4 regions of the Dactylosporangium sp. NPDC051541 genome follow, and region 4 is predicted to be linked to each of the others. Evidence: riboswitches for the same ligand, from Rfam matches in the RefSeq annotation. Region 4 holds a riboswitch; each other region holds the start of a gene.
The links. A riboswitch is a leader RNA that binds a small molecule or an ion and turns the genes downstream of it on or off. The one in region 4 is predicted to bind cobalamin.

Region 1 (4,205 bases), on a different contig from region 4:
CCAGGCGTGCAGGTACATCGAGGACAGCTTGCCGATGGTGGGCGCGCGCATGAACAGGTTGAGCGACTGCGACTGGTCGATGAAGGGCGCGCGGGCGGCGGCCAGGTCGATGAGCGCTCGCTGCGGAAGTTCCCACGCGGTGCGGTACACATGCCGCACCTCCGAAGGCAGCGCCGAGATCCCCTGCACCGAACCGTCAGCCCGCTTGATCTGGTCGCGGATCTCGGCCGTCCACAGGCCGCGCGCCTTCAGCTCCCGGACCAGGAACGTGTTGATCTGCAGGAACTCCCCCGACATGGTTTCGCGCTTGAACAGGTTCGACACCTGCGGCTCGATGCACTCGTAGCAGCCGGCGATCGAGGCGATCGTCGCCGTCGGTGCGATCGCGATGAGCAGCGAGTTACGCAGGCCGGTCGCCGCGATCCGGGCCCGCACCGCCGCCCACCGCTCGCCCTCGACCGGCGTCCCCCACAGCTCCGGGTGCAGGACGCCGGCGGCCGCGCGGGTCTCGGCGAACGCCGGGTGCGACCCGAACCGCTCGGCCAGGCCGGCCGACGTCTCCAGCGCGGTCAGGAAGATCTCCTCCTGCACACGCGTCGACAGCTCCCGCGCCGCGGCGGAGTCGAACGGCATACCGAGGGTGAAGAACGCGTCCTGCAGGCCCATCAGGCCCAGCCCGACCGGGCGCCAGCGCGGGTTGGAGGCCGCCGCCTGCGTGGACGGGTAGTAGTTGATGTCGATGACCCGGTCCAGGAAGGTGACCGCGGTGCGCACGGTCGCACGCAGCTTCACCCAGTCGACGCCGTCGGTGGTGACGTGCGCGCCGAGGTTGATCGAGCCGAGGTTGCACACCGCGGTCTCGTCGTCACTGTTCACTTCGACAATCTCGGTGCACAGATTGGACAGGTGCACGGTGTTGCCGGGTGCACCGGTCTGATTGGACAAGCGGTTCGACGCGTCCTTGAACGTCATCCAGCCGTTGCCCGTCTGCGCGAGCGTGCGCATCATGCGCGCGTACAGATCGCGCGCCCGGACTGTGCGCACGGCCCGCTTCTCGGCGATCCGGTACGCCGTGTCGAACGCCTCGCCGTAGAGGTCGGGCAGGTCCGGCGCGTCGGTCGGGTCGATCAGCGACCAGTCCTCGTCGGCCTCGACGCGGCGCATGAACTCGTCCGGGACCCAGTTGGCGAGGTTCAGGTTGTGCGTGCGGCGGGCGTCCTCGCCGGTGTTGTCGCGCAGCTCCAGGAACTCCTCGACGTCCGGGTGCCACGGCTCGAGGTACACGCACGCGGCCCCCTTGCGCCGCCCGCCCTGGTTCACCGCGGCGACCCCGGCGTCCAGGGTCTTGAGGAAGGGCACGATCCCGTTCGATTTCCCGTTGGTACCGCGGATCAGCGCACCCCGCCCCCGCACGCGCGACCACGAGATGCCGATCCCGCCGGAGAACTTCGACAGCCGCGCGACCTGGTGGTAGCGCTCGTAGATGGAGTCGAGCTCGTCCTTCGGCGAGTCGACGAGGAAGCATGACGACATCTGCGTGTGCCGGGTGCCGGAGTTGAACAGCGTCGGCGAGCTCGGCAGGTAGGCCAGGGACGACATCAGCCGGTAGAAGCCGATCGCCTCCGCGGGTGTCGTGGACAGGCCGCAGGCGACCCGGAGCAGCCAGTACTGCGGCGTCTCCACGACCAGCCGGGTCTCGGGGTGGCGCAGCAGATAGCGGTCGGCGACGGTGCGCAGGCCGAAGTACTCGAACCGCAGGTCGTTCGCGACGTCCACGGCCTCGTCGAGTTCGCGCGCATTGCCCTGCACGAACGTGTTCGTCACGTCGCCGATGAGCCCCTGCTGGTGCGCGTATGCGATCGATTCGCTGAAGCTGGTGACGCCCTGCCCGCGCACCTCCCGGTGCACGTATTCGGCCAGGAGCCGCGCGGCGAGCCGCGAGTACTGCGGCTCCTCGCCGATCAGCTCGGCCGCCGTCTGGATCGCCAGCCGGTCCCGCTCGTCGGTGGTGGCACCGGCCGGCAGCCCGCCGACCGTACGGTTCGCGACGCGCAACGGGTCGACCTCGTCGAGGTCACCCGCCCAGCGCTCGACCGCGCGCACAACCGCGCCGGCTTCGACCGGCAGCACATCAACCCGCATCCGCGTTCCCTCTCGTCCCTCAACTGTGGACGGTCGAACGGGCACGCGGGGACGCCGCCCGTGCCCCGCGGCGGCATGCGCCGACGCCGCTGTTGGGGCCCAGGCTGGTGGCGTCGGCCGTCCCGCGCGGCCTTCGACCGCCGCGCACCCACGTCGGGTGTGCGGCGCGCTGGCAGGTCTTCGGACTCGTGGGCGTCGAGCGCATGCCTAATAGCCGTCGCTTCCCAGGCGTGATCGCGCCCAGTGCTGATGACGGCGGTCGTTCCCACTCACCGCTGCGGGGCAGTCCCGGATTCGCACCGGGTTCCCTCTTGCCTCGGTCACCCTGGAGGAGCGACCGAACCAGCTGCGATCAACACCATATATGGGGACGGCTGCGAATGCACGCCACTAGAAGTTGTGGCGTGTCGCGGATGGATGATCTCGGCGAGGGCTTCGACACCGTCGACCAGGCGGGGGCCGGGCCGCACGACGAGGCCGTCAGCGTCGATGGCCCAGACCTGCGCGCCGGGGAACTTCGGGGCGACCAGGGCGGCCTGCTCGGCGGCGCCGTCGAGGTGGTAACCGCACGGGGAGACGACCACGATGTCCGGCCGCGCCGCGACCATCTCGGCCCAGTCGGTCTCCACCGACCGCTGCCCGGGCCGGGCCGCGACGGGTTCGCCGCCGGCCGCGGTGACGAGGTCGGGGACCCAGTGGCCGGCGGTGAACGGCGGATCGACCCACTCGACGACGAGCACCCGGGGCCGGGCGCGTCCGGCCACCCGCTCCGCGACCGCGCGCAGCCGGGCCCGCAGCCGCGCGATCAGTGCCTCGGCACGTTCGCTCACACTCGCGCGTTCGCCGACCGCACGAATGGTGTCCAGGACGTCGTCGAGTGTGTGCGGGTCGAGCGAAAGCACGTCGGCGCGGCAGCCGAGGTGCTCGAGTGCGTCCTCGACGTGCCCGGACGGCAGCGCGCAGACCCGGCACAGGTCCTGGGTGAGGATCAGGTCGGGGGCGAGCGCGGCGAGGGCTCCGGCGTGCAGCGTGTACAGGTCGGCCCCGGCGGTGAACTGCGCGCGCACGTACGCGTCGATGTCGCCCGGCGTCATGCCCTTCGTGTCCTTGCCGCCGACGACGATCGTCTTGTCACGCCGCGCGGCCGCCGGCTCGTCACACTCGAACGTGACCCCGACGAGGTCGTCGCCGAGCCCGAGGGCGTAGACGATCTCGGTGGCCGAGGGGAGCAGCGAAACCAGGCGCATGCCTACGACCGTAGCGCCGCACGCATGGCCTGCACACCGCCGCCGGCGAGGTGGTCAAGGGCGACCGGGCGGCCACACACGAACAGCACCAACGCGCCAACGGCCTAGACGACCCCGGTCGCCGCGGGGAGCAGCGAAACCGGGCACCTGGCTATCACTGTAGCGCCGCACGAAGGGGCTGCACGCCGTCGCCGGTGAGGTGGTCGAGGGCGATCGGGCGGCCGCACACGAGTAGCAGCAGTGTGCCCATCGGGCCTTCGATCCGCGGTCCGGTGCCGGTGCGCCATGTGGTGTCGGTGGCGATCAGGTCGTACCCCCGAAGGCGCTTTTTGATCGGGAACGGGCGCGGCCAGTGCATTGTCATCATCCGGGTCGCGGCTGCGGCGGCCGCCTCGGGCGGGGTGGCGATGGTGCGGCCGAGCGGGAGCGCGATGTCCTGGGTGTGCACGAGGATGTCGGTGAGCGTTTCGTACCGGGTGACGCCGACTGTGTGTTTGCGCGAACCGATCGATGCGCGGATGAGCGCGATCAGCTCGGCGTCGGTGTGCGTGTGCACTTGCGCGGTGGTCATGTCGCGGATCGCGCGGTTCATGTCGCCCTTCGCGCGCAGGATGATCGGCGTGCGCACGATCATGTCGCGCACGGACAATTGCTGCATGGTCAGGTGAGCGGCGACGTCGCGCACTGTCCACTCCGCGCACAGCGATGGCCGCCCCCACTCGTCGGGGGTGAGCGACTCCAGCAGATCGGCCACGGCCGCCCGCTGGTCGTCCATTGTGGACCAAAGAGAAGTCATAGCGCCTCCTGAGCAATGAC
Region 2 (4,205 bases), on a different contig from region 4:
ACGCGCACGGCACCTCCAGCGTGACGACGGTCGGCCCGCCGGGCGGGGAGCCGACGGTGAGCGTACCGTCGAACGCCCGCAGGCGCTTGCGCACACCGGCCAGCCCCGACCCGCTCCCGGCGTCCGCCCCGCCGACCCCGTTGTCGGTGACGGTCAGGGTGAGTTGCTGTCCATTGTGGACAACTTCGATCGCCGCGGTACTGCCCTGAGCGTGCTTGGCCACATTCGTCAGCAGCTCCGAGGCCGCGAAGTACAGCGCCGACTCCAGCGGCGGCGGCAGACGCCCCGGCACGTCGGCCACCACGTCGACGGCCAGCGGATGCTCGATGGCCAGCAGCCGCAGCGCGTCGACGAGCCCCCGCTCGGTCAGCACCGGCGGCCGGATCCCGTGGACGAGGTCCCGCAGCTGCCGCACCGCGTCGGACGCGGTCGCCCGGGCCTCGCTCAGCAGCGCGTCGGCGTCGTCGGGCCGCTCCCGCAGCGCCCGCTGCGCCATGCTGAGCGTGAGCCCGATCGCGACGAGCCGCGCCTGCGCCCCGTCGTGCAGGTCGCGTTCGATCCGCTCCAGCTCGGCCGCCTGCGCGTCGAGGGCCTCGGCGCGGCTGTCGGCGAGCTCCCGGACCCGAACGCTCAGCCGGTTGGGGCCGAGCAGGACCTTCGTCCACCGCGCGTGGCGCGGCAGCGGCGCGGTCAGCAGCAGCACGGTCCCGACCAGCGGGTCGGTGACCAGCCAGGCCAGGTCCCGCCAGGTCGCCGGGTCCCGCCCGATCCAGTTGAACCACAGCGACAGCACCGCGATCGGGCGCTGACGGTGGTAGTCGTAGCCGGTGAAGTACCATCCGAGCTCGGCCTTCCGCAGTTGCGGCCGCACCGGATATGGCGGCTCGATCCCCTGCAACCGGCGGCTGACCTGCGCCAGCCCCCGGCTCCCGGCGACGAGCGCGACGAGCGCCGGAAAGGTGAGCGCCCCGTACAGGTGCGTGAGGGCAAGCGGCGGCAGCAGGACGAGCACCACCGCCGGCACCTTGAGCAGGAGCAGAGCCACGCGACGCACCCCCGCACCCTAATCGCCGAGGGCGCCCTGCAGGCCGCGGGGATCGGGGAAGTCGCGGACGTGCACGATGCGCCCGTCACGGATGCGCAGGATCTGCACGGCGATCGCGGTGAACGGCCGGTTGGTCGTGGTCACGACCCCCGACGTGCGCATCTCGACGATCACCACCTCCGGGTCCGCCGCCCGGTGCAGTGTCGTGACCTCGTACTCCTCCAGCCGCAGCGGTGCGGCCATGACCTGCCGCGAGTAGGCGCGGATCGCCTCGCGGCCCGCCAGCCGCGTGGGGGCGCCGGGCGGCCCGCCGAACGGCATCTCGATCACCGCGTCGGCCGCGAACAGGTCGGCGAACCCGTCGGCGTTTCCGCCGAGGATCAGCTCGCGGCGCCGGGCCAGGACATCGGTCAACATGCGGCCTCCCCGTTTCATTGGACATGCGTCCAATGAAACGACTGTAGGGCGGGACCGCCCGCGTGGCAACACCGGTAGAGTCCGGCAATGACCACACCTCGGGCCGAGCAGCGCCGGAACACCGAGGCGCGGATCCTCACCGCCGCCGCCGGCATCTTTCTCGCCGACGGATACGACCGGGCGACCATCCGGGCCGTGGCCGCCGCCGCGGGCGTCGACGCGGGTCTGGTCACCTACTACTTCGGCTCCAAACAGGAACTGTTCCGGCGGGTCATCGACACCGCCCCCGTCCCCGACCTCGCCGAGTCGCCCGGCCCGGCCTCCGAGCAGATCCTCGCCGCGCTGGCCGGCCGCCTGACCGACGAACCGGCCGCCTCCCTCGCGATCCTCCGCTCGGTCCTGACCAACCCGGAGGCGGCCGAAGCCGTCCGCGGCGGCGCGGCCCGATACCAGAGCCAGATCACCCAGGCCATCCCCGCCGACGACGCCGGCCTGCGGGCCGCCATCATCAGCGCGATCATGCTCGGCATCACCGCCTCCCGCCATCTGATCCGCTCCGACGAGCTCGCCACCGCCGACCCGGCGAGGATCGTCGAGCTGCTCCGGCCGTGCGTGGCCGCCCTGGCCGCCGACCCGGAGGCGGGCCGCGGGTAGAGTCCCGACCGGCATGTACTGATGCGAGGTGCCCGGCCGGCGACGGCGGGGAGAATCTGGGAACCCGGTGCGAATCCGGGACGGGCCCGCCGCGGTGACCGGGGAGCCGCCACCCACACGCGTTCGCGTAGCCACTGGCCCTCCGCAGGGGGCCGGGAAGGCGGGTGGTCTGGTGCTGATCCGGGAGTCCGAAGACCGGCCTCGCGCTTGAGTGCCCCGGGACCGCCCCGGGGCCGGAGCGCAGCGGGAGCCTGCCCATGACGCATGACCTGTATGACATCATCAACCGCCGCCGGGACGTGCGCGGCGAGTTCACCGGCGCCCTGGTGCCCGCCGCCACCCTGGATCGGGTGCTGGCCGCCGCGCACGCCGCGCCGAGCGTCGGCCTGACCCAGCCGTGGGACTTCGTCGTCGTCCGCGACCGGGAGCTGCGGGCGGCGTTCCACGAGCACGTGACCCATGAGCGGGACGTGTTCGCGGCGACCCTCGACGGCGACGCGGCCGCGCGGTTCGCCCGGATCAAGATCGACGGGGTGCTCGAGTCGACGCTGTCGGTGGTCGTCACCTACGACGCCGCGCGGGGCGGGCCGGCGGTCCTCGGGCGGCACGCGATCGCCGACGCCGGGCTGTACTCGGTGTGCCTGGCCATCCAGAACCTCTGGCTGGCGGCGACCGCGGAAGGGCTCGGGGTCGGCTGGGTGTCCTTCTACCGCGAGGAGTTCCTCCGCGACCTGCTCGGCATCCCGGCCGCGATCCGGCCCGTGGCGTGGCTCTGCCTCGGCCCGGTCAGCCGCCTCGCCGACGTGCCCGACCTGGAGCGGCACGGCTGGCGCCGCCGCGCACCCCTCGACCAGGTCCGCCACGAGAACCACTGGGGCGGCTAGCGCGTTTATACGTCGTATAGCTACTATACGGCGTATGACGAGTTGGGCGGTGGCCGGGGCTGTCGTGCGGGGCGTTGGTGGCATGTTCGGCGGCAATCCGCGGCGGTCCCCGGCGCAGGAGCTGGCCCGGGTGGCCGCCCTCGCGGAGCGGGTGCCGGTGCGCACCGGGCGGGCCAGCGCCGACGGGGACGAGCTCTACTACGAGGTGCGCGGGAGCGGGACGCCGCTGCTCATGATCGCCGGCGGGGGCGGCGACGCCGGGTTCTACACCTACCCGGCGGCGCTGCTCGCGGACGAGTTCGAGGTCATCACCTATGACCGGCGCGGCAACTCGCGCAGCACCGGGCGCAACGCGGGCCGGTTCGACGTGACGCAGCAGGCCGCGGACGCCGTCGCCGTGCTCGGCGCGGCCGGGCACTCCTCGGCGCTCGTGTTCGGCAACAGTGGCGGGGCGACGATCGCCCTGGAGGTGGCCCGGGCCTTCCCGGCCGCCGTCGACGCCGTTGTCGCGCACGAGCCGCCGGTTCTCACCGTCCTGCCGGACCGGGACCGCTGGCTCGGCGTGTTCGACGCCATCACCGGCCCGATCACCCGCGTCGGCGGCGCGGCGGCCGGGATGTTCGTGTTCGCGCTGACGACCGGCATCCCGGTATCCGCCTACGCCGCGCACCCGGCCGGGTTCGGCGATCGGGTCGGTGCGAACCAGCCGTTCTTCGTCCGCACGGAGATGCGGCCGTTCGTGCACTACGAGCCGGACCTCGCCGCCCTCGCCGGCGTGCCGGTCGTCTTCGCCGTCGGCGCCATCACCCGGGCCGCCGGGCGCTACTACGGGCGACCCGCACTGGTCCTGGCCGAACGGCTCGGCACCGAGGCGGTGACGATGCCCGGCCACCACACCTCCTACTTCGACCGGGCCGGGCCGTGGACGGCCGCACTGCGCGCGATCCTCGCCGGTTAGGGTCGACGGCATGCCGCCCGCCGCGAAGCGCCCCCTGGCCACCGACGCCACCGGCCGGCCGGTCCGCCCGGCGCTCACCCGCGAGTACATCGTGCGGGCCGCGCTGGCGATCCTGGACCGCGACGGGCCCGCCGGGCTGTCGATGCGCAAGCTCGGCGCCGAGCTCGGCGTCAACCCGATGGCCTTCTACCACCACCTGCCGAACAAGGGCGCCCTGTTCGACGGCGTCATCGAGGCCGCCTACGCG
Region 3 (4,205 bases), on a different contig from region 4:
GCCGTCGAGGGAGTTGGGGCGGTACGGTGCCACGCCGCCGTGCACCGCCTGCTGGTGGAAGCCGTCGCGGAGCATGTCGTTGACGGGCGCGTGCGGCCGGTTGATCGGGATCTGGTTGAAGTTCGGCCCGGCCAGCCGGGTGATCTGGGTGTCGACGTAGGAGAACAGCCGGCCCTGCAGCAGCGGGTCGTTGGTGACGTCGATGCCGGGCGGCAGGTGCCCGAGGTGGAAGGCGCTCTGCTCGACCTCGGCGAAGAAGTTCGTCGGGGTCCGGTCCAGCACCATGCGCCCGACCGGCTGCACCGGGGCGAGCTCCTCCGGCACGATCTTCGTCGGGTCGAGCAGGTCGACCCCGGCGAACGTCTCGTCCGGCGTGTCCGGGAAGACCTGCAGGCCCAGCTCGTACTCCGGGAACGCGCCGGCCTCGATGGCGTCGTAGAGGTCGCGACGGTGGTAGTCCGGGTCGACCCCGGCGATCAGCTGCGCCTCCTCCCAGGTCAGGGAGTGCACGCCGAGCTTGGGCTTCCAGTGGAACTTGACCAGGGCCGTCTCCCCGGCCGCGTTCACCAGCCGGAAGGTGTGGACGCCGAAGCCCTCCATCATCCGGTACGAGCGCGGGATGCCCCGGTCCGACATGTTCCACATCGTGTGGTGCTGGGCCTCGGTGTGCAGCGACACGAAGTCCCAGAACGTGTCGTGCGCGCTCTGGGCCTGCGGGATCTCGCGGTCCGGGTGCGGCTTGCCGGCGTGGATGATGTCCGGGAACTTGATCGCGTCCTGGATGAAGAACACCGGAATGTTGTTGCCGACGAGGTCAAAGTTGCCCTCCTCGGTGTAGAACTTCGTGGCGAAGCCGCGGGTGTCGCGCACCGTGTCGGCCGAGCCTCGCGAACCCAGCACGGTGGAGAAGCGGACGAAGACGTCGGTGCGCACGTCCTTGGCCAGGAAGGCCGCCGTGGTGACGTCGGCGGCGGTGCCGTACCCCACGAAATAGCCGTGGGCGCCGGTCCCGCGGGCGTGCACGACCCGCTCGGGGATGCGCTCGTGGTCGAAGTGCGTGATCTTCTCGCGGAAGTGGTGGTCCTGCATCAGGATCGGGCCGCGCGGCCCGGCCTTCAGCGAGTGGTCGGTGTCGCGCAGGCGGGTGCCGGTCGACGTGGTGAGGAACTCGCCCTGCTGCGCGTTGCTGATCGGCGGCGCCCCGGTCTTCGCCCCGGTGGGGCTGACCGTCTCCGGGGTTCCCTGCTCCTTGGACGGCGGCGGCGGGCCGGTCGGGTCGGTCGGCTCGGTCAAGGACGGCGTGACACTGCCCGGCTTGCCGGGCACATCGGGCGTCAGCGCATCGGTCACCTTGGCGGCCGCGGCCTCGACGACATCCTTGACCACCTCGGTTGGCTTGCGAGATTCCATATGGCCGCCGGTACCCGGGCGGATCGGGGCAAAACAATCCACCCGATCGATCAAGATCGTGAATCGCGGCACTGGCCGGGCCTGCGGATTGACGGCCGACGGTCGCTGCCCGTAGCGTCGGCGGTACTTGACGGCGACAGGAAGCCGGTGAAAGCCCGGCACGGTCGCGCCACTGTGAGTCGCACACCCCGAGGTGAGCGGTGAGTCAGACCCTCCGCCGTCAACTGCCACTGCACTAGAGGGACGCAAGATCCCTGAAGGAGGCTCCACATGAGCGTATCGTCACCGACCCCCGCGCCCGCCGCCGTCGCGACGCCGGTCGTCATCCCGCTGTCCCGGTCGCTGGTCTGGCTGGTCGGCACCGCCGCGTTCGCCGCCCTGCTCTACTACTTCATCGGCATCGACCAGGGCGCCGTCTCGGTCTTCGGCGCCGACGCCCACGTGCACGAGTTCGTGCACGACGGCCGGCACTTCCTCGGCTTCCCCTGCCACTGACATGGAGAAGCGCATCATCTTCCGCGGCGCCCTCGCCGGGCTCGCCGCGGGCCTCGTCGCGTTCGTCTTCGCCCGCATCTTCGCCGAGCCGCTGATCCAGCGGGCCATCGACTACGAGGGCGGCCGCGACGAGGCCCAGCACGCCCTCGACTCGGCCGCCGGCGTGGGCGGCGCCGACGAGCACGGCGCCGAACTGTTCAGCCGGACCGTGCAGGGCAACATCGGCATCGGCGTCGGCATGCTCCTGTTCGGCCTGGCCATGGGCGCCCTGTTCGCCGTCGCCTACATGATCTGCCTGGGCCGGGTCGGCAACCTGCGCCCCCGCAACCTGGCCGTCGCCCTGGCCGGGGCCGGCTTCCTGACGCTCGCCTTCGTGCCGTTCCTCAAATACCCGGCCAACCCGCCCGCGGTCGGCCACGAGGAGACCATCGGCCAGCGCAGCGCGTACTACCTCATCATGGTCCTGGCCTCGATCGCGTTCCTGATCCTGGCCGTCGTCCTGGGCCAGCGCCTCAAACCGCGCTTCGGCACCTGGACCGCCACGGTGCTCGCCGGCGCCGCGTTCGTCGTGGCCGCCGGGGTCCTGGGCTTCCTGCTGCCGACCTTCGGCGACCTGCCGACGAACGTCGCCGACTACGGCCGGCACGCCTCCGAAACCCCGCTGCCCCTGCGCAACGAGGCCGGCGACATCGTGTTCCCGGGCTTCGACGCGGACCTGCTCTACGAGTTCCGCCTCTACTCCCTCGGCGCGCAACTGCTCCTGTGGACCGTGATCGGCCTGACCTTCGCCCCATTGGCCGAGCGGCTCCTGGGCCACCGCCCGATCCGCGTGGAGGAGCCGACCACCGCCGCCGTCTAGTCGTCCTTGTAGGGGCTGTCGGCCAGGAGTTTGGCGAGATGAGCGGCGTGGGCGGCCAACGTCTTGGTCGCCGCGCCGGTCGTCTCCGGCTTCGGGCCGGCGTCGGCGTAGTCGAGCTTGCCCATCGCCTCGCCGACCCAGTATGTGCCGCCGCCCGCCGGGATCGTGAAGCCGACGTCGTTGAGGGCCTGGAAGACCTCGGCGGTGACGTGGTGGGCGCCGTCCTCGTTGCCGACCACGCCGACGACGCCGACCTTGCCGTGCATCGTCGGCTGGCCGATCTCGGCGTCGAGGCGCTCGAGGACGACCTTGCAGATCGACGCCGGCTGGCCCATCCAGATCGGGGTGGCGATGACCAGGATGTCGGAGCCGAGCAGCTTCGTGCGGATCTCCGGCCAGGCGTCGCCGTCGCCCTCGTCGGTGGTGACGCCGTACTTCACGTCGTGGTCGGCGACGCGGATGACCTCGCCGTCGACGTCGTGGTCGGCCAGGGCGGTGAGGATCTCCCGGCCGAGCAGCTCCGAGCTGGACGGGGCCGGTGACTTCTTGAGGGAGCAGACGAGCACGAGGGCGCGCATCTACAGGAACTCCTTCCGGTACAGGTCGATGAGCTCGGCGTAGTTCGGCCCGATGTTGGCCACGTAGACCTCGTCGAACCCGGCGTCCTCGTAGGCCTTGAGCTGCTCGGCCTGCTTGCGCGGGTCGGGGCCGCAGGCGATCGCGTCGGCCACCTGCTCCTTCGTGACCAGCTGGGACGCCTGCTCGAAGTGCTTCGGCGACGGCAGGACCTGGGACAGCTCGCCGGGCAGGCCGGAGTTCGGCCACAGCCGGTGCGCGATGTTCACACCCTCCTGCTCCGTCGCGGCGTAGCTGGCCTTGAAGCCGCCCTGGACCGGCTTGTCGCCGCCGCCGGCCGCGCGGAAGCCCTTGACGAGGTCCGCGTCGGGCATGGTGAGGATGTAGCCGTCGGCGATCCGGCCGGCGAGGTCCAGGGCCTTCGGGCCGAACGCCGACATGTACACCTTCGGCGGCGTCGCCGGGCGGGTGTACACCTGGGCCTGCTCGACCTCGTAGTGCGGGCCGCGGTGGTTGACGAACCCGCCGTCCCACAGCTTCCGCATGACGTCGACGGCCTCTTCCAGCATCTCCAGGCGCTCACCGGCCGACGGCCACCGCGCGCCGGTCACGTGCTCGTTCAACGCTTCACCGGTACCGACGCCGAGCACGAACCGGCCGTCGTGCAGGACGGCGCTGGTGGCCGCCGCCTGGGCCGTGACGGCCGGGTGGATGCGCTGGATCGGGCAGGTGACCGCGGTCGTGACGGGGATCGTGACGACCTGGCTCAGGGCCCCGATCATCGACCAGACGAACGGGCTCTGGCCCTGTTCGTCGTTCCACGGATGGTAATGGTCGGAGATCCACAGCCCCTGGAACCCGGCGT
Region 4 (4,205 bases):
TCGCCTCCCGGCCGACCTTGACCGCCTCCCGGACGTCGCGGGCCTCGGCCCGGCGGGCGCCGCGCAGGGCGGCGGCGCGGATCGTGTCGGGGACGTGGAGGCTCGTGAGCTTGCCGCCGATCGGGGCCCGGGACCGCACGACCCGGCCGTGCCGGGAGACGGCGGGCGAGCGGCGCCCGGCGTGGGAGCCCGGCCGGCGGTTGGCCCGGCCGGCGATGGTGAGCAGCTTCGGTTTGTACGGCAGCCCGGCGAACGCCAGCTGTCCCGGCGCGCTAACACCGGGCATATCCGATAAATCCGATAAGTCAGACTCGCGCAGCGAGTCGGACTTATCGGATGAGTCGGTCTCGACCGGTGGCCGCTGCACGGGTGGCGAGGGCGGATCGACCGGCCCGGGCGGCGGCCCGGACTGCTCCGGCACGGTCGGCGGCGCCGACGATTCCGACATATCCGAATTGTCGAGCGGGCCGGGCGTGGGGTCGGGGCCGTCGTCCGGTGGTGGCGGGCCGTCGCCGTCCGGCGGGTCGTCGTCGGGGCCAGCCTCCTGCTCGAGGACCTCTTCGAGGCGGTCGCGGTCGGCGCCCGGCGGGTCGAGGGGGTCACGGCGGCGGCGGTGCGGCAGCGCGAGGCGGGCCGCGTCGCGCACGTCGGCCTTCGTGACGACGGTCCGGCCGTGCCAGGCGGCGAGCGCGACGGCGGTGCGGGCGACCACGATGTCGGCCCGGAGGCCGTCGACGCGGTACGCGAGGCAGATCCTCGCGATCCGGTCCAGCTCCTTGTCCGGCAGGGACACCGCGGCCAGCCGCGAACGGGCGATCACGATCCGCTCGGCGAGGGCGGCGTCCTCGGCGACGTAGCGGGCGGCGAACGCGGCCGGGTCGAGCTCGTAGGCGAGCCGGCGGCGCACGACCTCGGCCCGCGGTGCGGCCTCCTGCGGCGCGGCGACCCCGACGACCAGGCCGAACCGGTCGACGAGCTGCGGGCGGGGCTCGCCCTCCTCGGGGTTCATGGTGCCGACGAGCAGGAACCGGGCCGCGTGCTTGACCGAGACGCCGTCCCGCTCGACGTGGGCCCGGCCCATCGCGGCCGCGTCCAGGAGCAGGTCGACGAGGTGGTCCGGGAGCAGGTTGACCTCGTCGACGTAGAGGACCCCGCGGTTGGCCGCGGCGAGCAGGCCCGGCTCGTAGGCCTTGACCCCGTCGCCGAGGGCCCGCTGCAGGTCGAGCGTGCCGACGACCCGGTCCTCGGTGGCGCCCACGGGCAGCTCGACCAGCGCCGAGCGCCGCCGCTGGGAGCCCGGCCCGACGGCGTCCAGCTCCAGCTCAACGCCGACGGTGACGGTCGGCAGGCCGGGATCGTCCGGAATCGAGGTCAGCGCGGTGTCGACGGTGTGGGGGCCGTCGGGGCAGTCGGGGTCGGGGCCGGCCGGGTCGCAGGCGAAGCGGCAGCCGGCGACGACGTCGATGTCGGGCAGCAGCGACGCCAGGGCGCGCACGACGGTCGACTTGGCGGTGCCCTTCTCGCCGCGGACGAGGACGCCCCCGATGGCCGGTGACACGGCGGTGAGCAGCAGTGCCAGGCGCAGGTCGGCCAGGCCGACGACGGCCGAGAACGGGTATGGCGGGGTCACGGGCACTCTTCCCTTCGGCGGGTCCGCGCCCGCGAGGTGGCTTGGTATCGCAGCGGCCGGAGTCTCCTGACTGCCGGATCGCCGCCGCCCCTCGACCTTCCCGCCGTCGCCGGCCGTGGTCCGTGCGCTGAGGTGCGAACTCCCCGGTCACAGTGGCGGGACCGTCCCGGAATCGCACCGGGTTCCTCCACATACCGCAGCGCAATCCTGTCCCACCGGCCCCGGATCGTCAACGTGACCCTCACAATGCCCCACGACCGGCCGATGATGCGGATATGCGGCGCGTCCTCGACTCGGCCGCCCAGGCCGGGCTCTGCGTGCTCCTCGTGTGGATCGCGCTGATCGCGGCCACACCCCTGCGGCTGCCGGGCCTGGCCCCGGAGACCGCGGTCGCGCCGCCGGGGACGCGGGCCATGTGGCTGTGGAAGCCGGAGCCGCCGCGGCCGGTGGTCGAGTGGGCGGCCGCGAACGGGGTGCGGGCGCTGTTCGCGTACTACGACCCGGCGGCCGGCCCGGCCGAGCTCCAACGGCTGGCGACGCTGAAGCGCCTGTGCGACGAGGCCGGGATCATGCTCGACGCGCTCGGTGGCGACCCGTCCTGGACCAACGACCATGCCACCGCGCTGACCTGGGCGAACAGCGCCGCGGCGGCGGGCCTTTTCCACGCCCTGCACGTGGACGTGGAGCCCTATCTGCTGCCGTCCTGGCAAACAGATCAGGCGGCATTGGTACCCCCATATCTGGCGCTTTTGCAGCAAATGTCGGCGGCGACCGAGTTGCCGGTGGAGGCCGACGTGCCGTTCTGGCTGCCGACGGTCACGCTCACGGACGGGCAGAACCTCGCCGACGCCGTGCTCGCCCGCGTGGCCGGGATCACGGTGATGAGCTACCGCAACACCGCCACCGGCGCCAACTCGATCGTCGGGGTCGCCGACGACCTGCTCCGGCGGGCCGGCGCCCTGGCCAAACCGGTGCGGCTGGGCGCGGAGACGCAGGCGCTCGGCGACTGCTCCTACTGCAGCTTCCACGGCACCACGGAGGCGCAGCTGCACAAGACCCTGTCGGCGGTCGACACGGCCGCCCAGCGCTACCCGGCGTTCGCCGGCATCGCGGTCCACCAGTACGAGTCGTGGGTCGCTCTGAGCAGCTGACTTCCCGCACCGGTTTTGAGCCCCGACGGACCGGTTCCGAACCACGGCCTTCGCTCAACCGCCCGGCCGCCGCGCCGATCAGCCACTCGACAGCAAGTCATCTTGGGAAGGACCCCTCCGATGCGCCGTTCCGCCTCCATCGCCCTCGCCTGCGCCGCCGGTGCGGCCGCCATCCTCCCGGCGGCGACGCCCGCCGCGGCCGCGACGCCCGAGCTCGGGCTGGTGGTGCCGGTGCTCGCGCCGATGCTGCCGGGGCAGACGGGCTGGGTGGGCACGATGTGGGCGGCGAGCGACGACATCTGCAACGTGAAGGTCACGGCGAGCGGCACGGGCGTCACGGTGAAGTACCCGACCAACACCGCCACCTACAGCTCCCTGTCCAAGGGCGACTCGCTGGCCACCGGGCACCTGGACTACGCCGCGTTCAACGTCACGATGAACTCCAACACCCTGCTCGCCCTGGTGCCGCTGAAGCTCAGCTACTCCTACACGGTGAAGGCCGACGGGGCGACGGACTGCACCGGTACCGCCAAGACCGGCTCGGTCACGGCGACGCTCCCGGTGGTGTCGGTCTCCGGTGACGCCGTGGTGCAGAAGACGACCCAGGTGACCGTGCCCAAGGCGACCCCGGTCTGGTCGCAGCTGGTCTTCCAGTCGCGCAAGGCGGGCGTGGACAACCTGCAGGTGACGGTCTCCGGTGGGCCGACCGGCCTGGTCGTGAGCTACCCGCAGAACACCGGCACTTTCACGTCCCTGAGCAAGGGCAGCAGCCTGGCCGTGGGCACCGACGACTTCGCCGCGGTCAAGTTCGACGCGACGAACGTGGCCGCCGGGACCTACAAGCTGACGGTCAGCCTCAAGTACGGCAGCACCACCGACACGAACGAGCTCACGCTCGTCGTCGCCTAACGGCATCGGGCCGGTCGGTGTCGCCTCGGCACCGGCCGGCCCGCCGTCATGTCCACAGAGAGGTGGCAACACTCGATGATCCGCTCCCGGGCCCTGCTCGCCGCGGCCACCCTGGCCGTCGTGGCGGCGGGCATTTCCGCGTGTGGCAAGTCAGCGTCGAACAATGGGCCGGACAACACCAACCAGGAGATGAAGGCTCCGAAGGCGTCGGCGACCGCGGCCGACCGCCCCGAGACGACCTTCCTGGACGCGACCGCGCAGCACCTGTGTTCGGTGCAGTCGCAGGTGTACACGGACCCGGCCGCGATGGCCTCGGCGTACGCGTCCCAGCCGCTCTACACGGACCTCACGGCGGCGCAGGTCGAGCAGTTCCAGCAGCGGGTGATCAGCGACCCGGCGTTCGCCGACCGGCTGACCCAGCGGGTGCAGGCGACGTGCGGCCAGGCGAAGTAACTGAGAGCCCGGCGACACCGGGGGAGGAAAGGGTGTCGCCGGGCTGGCTCAGATATCTATAT

Region 1: linked by a shared signal. The riboswitch ahead of ACIA8L_RS32025 (ribonucleoside-diphosphate reductase subunit alpha) and the one ahead of ACIA8L_RS18250 (VWA domain-containing protein) in region 4 are both predicted to bind cobalamin.
Region 2: linked by a shared signal. The riboswitch ahead of bluB (5,6-dimethylbenzimidazole synthase) and the one ahead of ACIA8L_RS18250 (VWA domain-containing protein) in region 4 are both predicted to bind cobalamin.
Region 3: linked by a shared signal. The riboswitch ahead of ACIA8L_RS10490 (CbtB-domain containing protein) and the one ahead of ACIA8L_RS18250 (VWA domain-containing protein) in region 4 are both predicted to bind cobalamin.

What each region holds. Positions count from the first base shown of each region.
Region 1 is NZ_JBITDU010000008.1:60,041-64,245, forward strand. It holds gene ACIA8L_RS32025 (ribonucleoside-diphosphate reductase subunit alpha) at 1-2,142, opposite strand, end outside; cobalamin riboswitch at 2,296-2,504, opposite strand; gene ACIA8L_RS32030 (ABC transporter substrate-binding protein) at 2,463-3,389, opposite strand; gene ACIA8L_RS32035 (maleylpyruvate isomerase family mycothiol-dependent enzyme) at 3,544-4,185, opposite strand; gene ACIA8L_RS32040 (hypothetical protein) at 4,182-4,205, opposite strand, start outside.
Region 2 is NZ_JBITDU010000016.1:146,329-150,533, reverse strand. It holds gene ACIA8L_RS45720 (sensor histidine kinase) at 1-1,054, opposite strand, end outside; gene ACIA8L_RS45725 (response regulator) at 1-8, opposite strand, end outside; gene ACIA8L_RS45715 (nuclear transport factor 2 family protein) at 1,064-1,462, opposite strand; gene ACIA8L_RS45710 (TetR family transcriptional regulator) at 1,550-2,116, shown strand; cobalamin riboswitch at 2,126-2,335, shown strand; gene bluB (5,6-dimethylbenzimidazole synthase) at 2,374-3,000, shown strand; gene ACIA8L_RS45700 (alpha/beta fold hydrolase) at 3,035-3,958, shown strand; gene ACIA8L_RS45695 (TetR/AcrR family transcriptional regulator) at 3,969-4,205, shown strand, end outside.
Region 3 is NZ_JBITDU010000002.1:525,527-529,731, forward strand. It holds gene ACIA8L_RS10485 (catalase) at 1-1,410, opposite strand, end outside; cobalamin riboswitch at 1,515-1,647, shown strand; gene ACIA8L_RS10490 (CbtB-domain containing protein) at 1,681-1,905, shown strand; gene ACIA8L_RS10495 (CbtA family protein) at 1,907-2,764, shown strand; gene ACIA8L_RS10500 (flavodoxin family protein) at 2,761-3,342, opposite strand; gene ACIA8L_RS10505 (TIGR03557 family F420-dependent LLM class oxidoreductase) at 3,343-4,205, opposite strand, start outside.
Region 4 is NZ_JBITDU010000003.1:881,194-885,398, reverse strand. It holds gene ACIA8L_RS18250 (VWA domain-containing protein) at 1-1,630, opposite strand, end outside; cobalamin riboswitch at 1,690-1,818, opposite strand; gene ACIA8L_RS18245 (hypothetical protein) at 1,906-2,781, shown strand; gene ACIA8L_RS18240 (hypothetical protein) at 2,902-3,690, shown strand; gene ACIA8L_RS18235 (hypothetical protein) at 3,766-4,143, shown strand.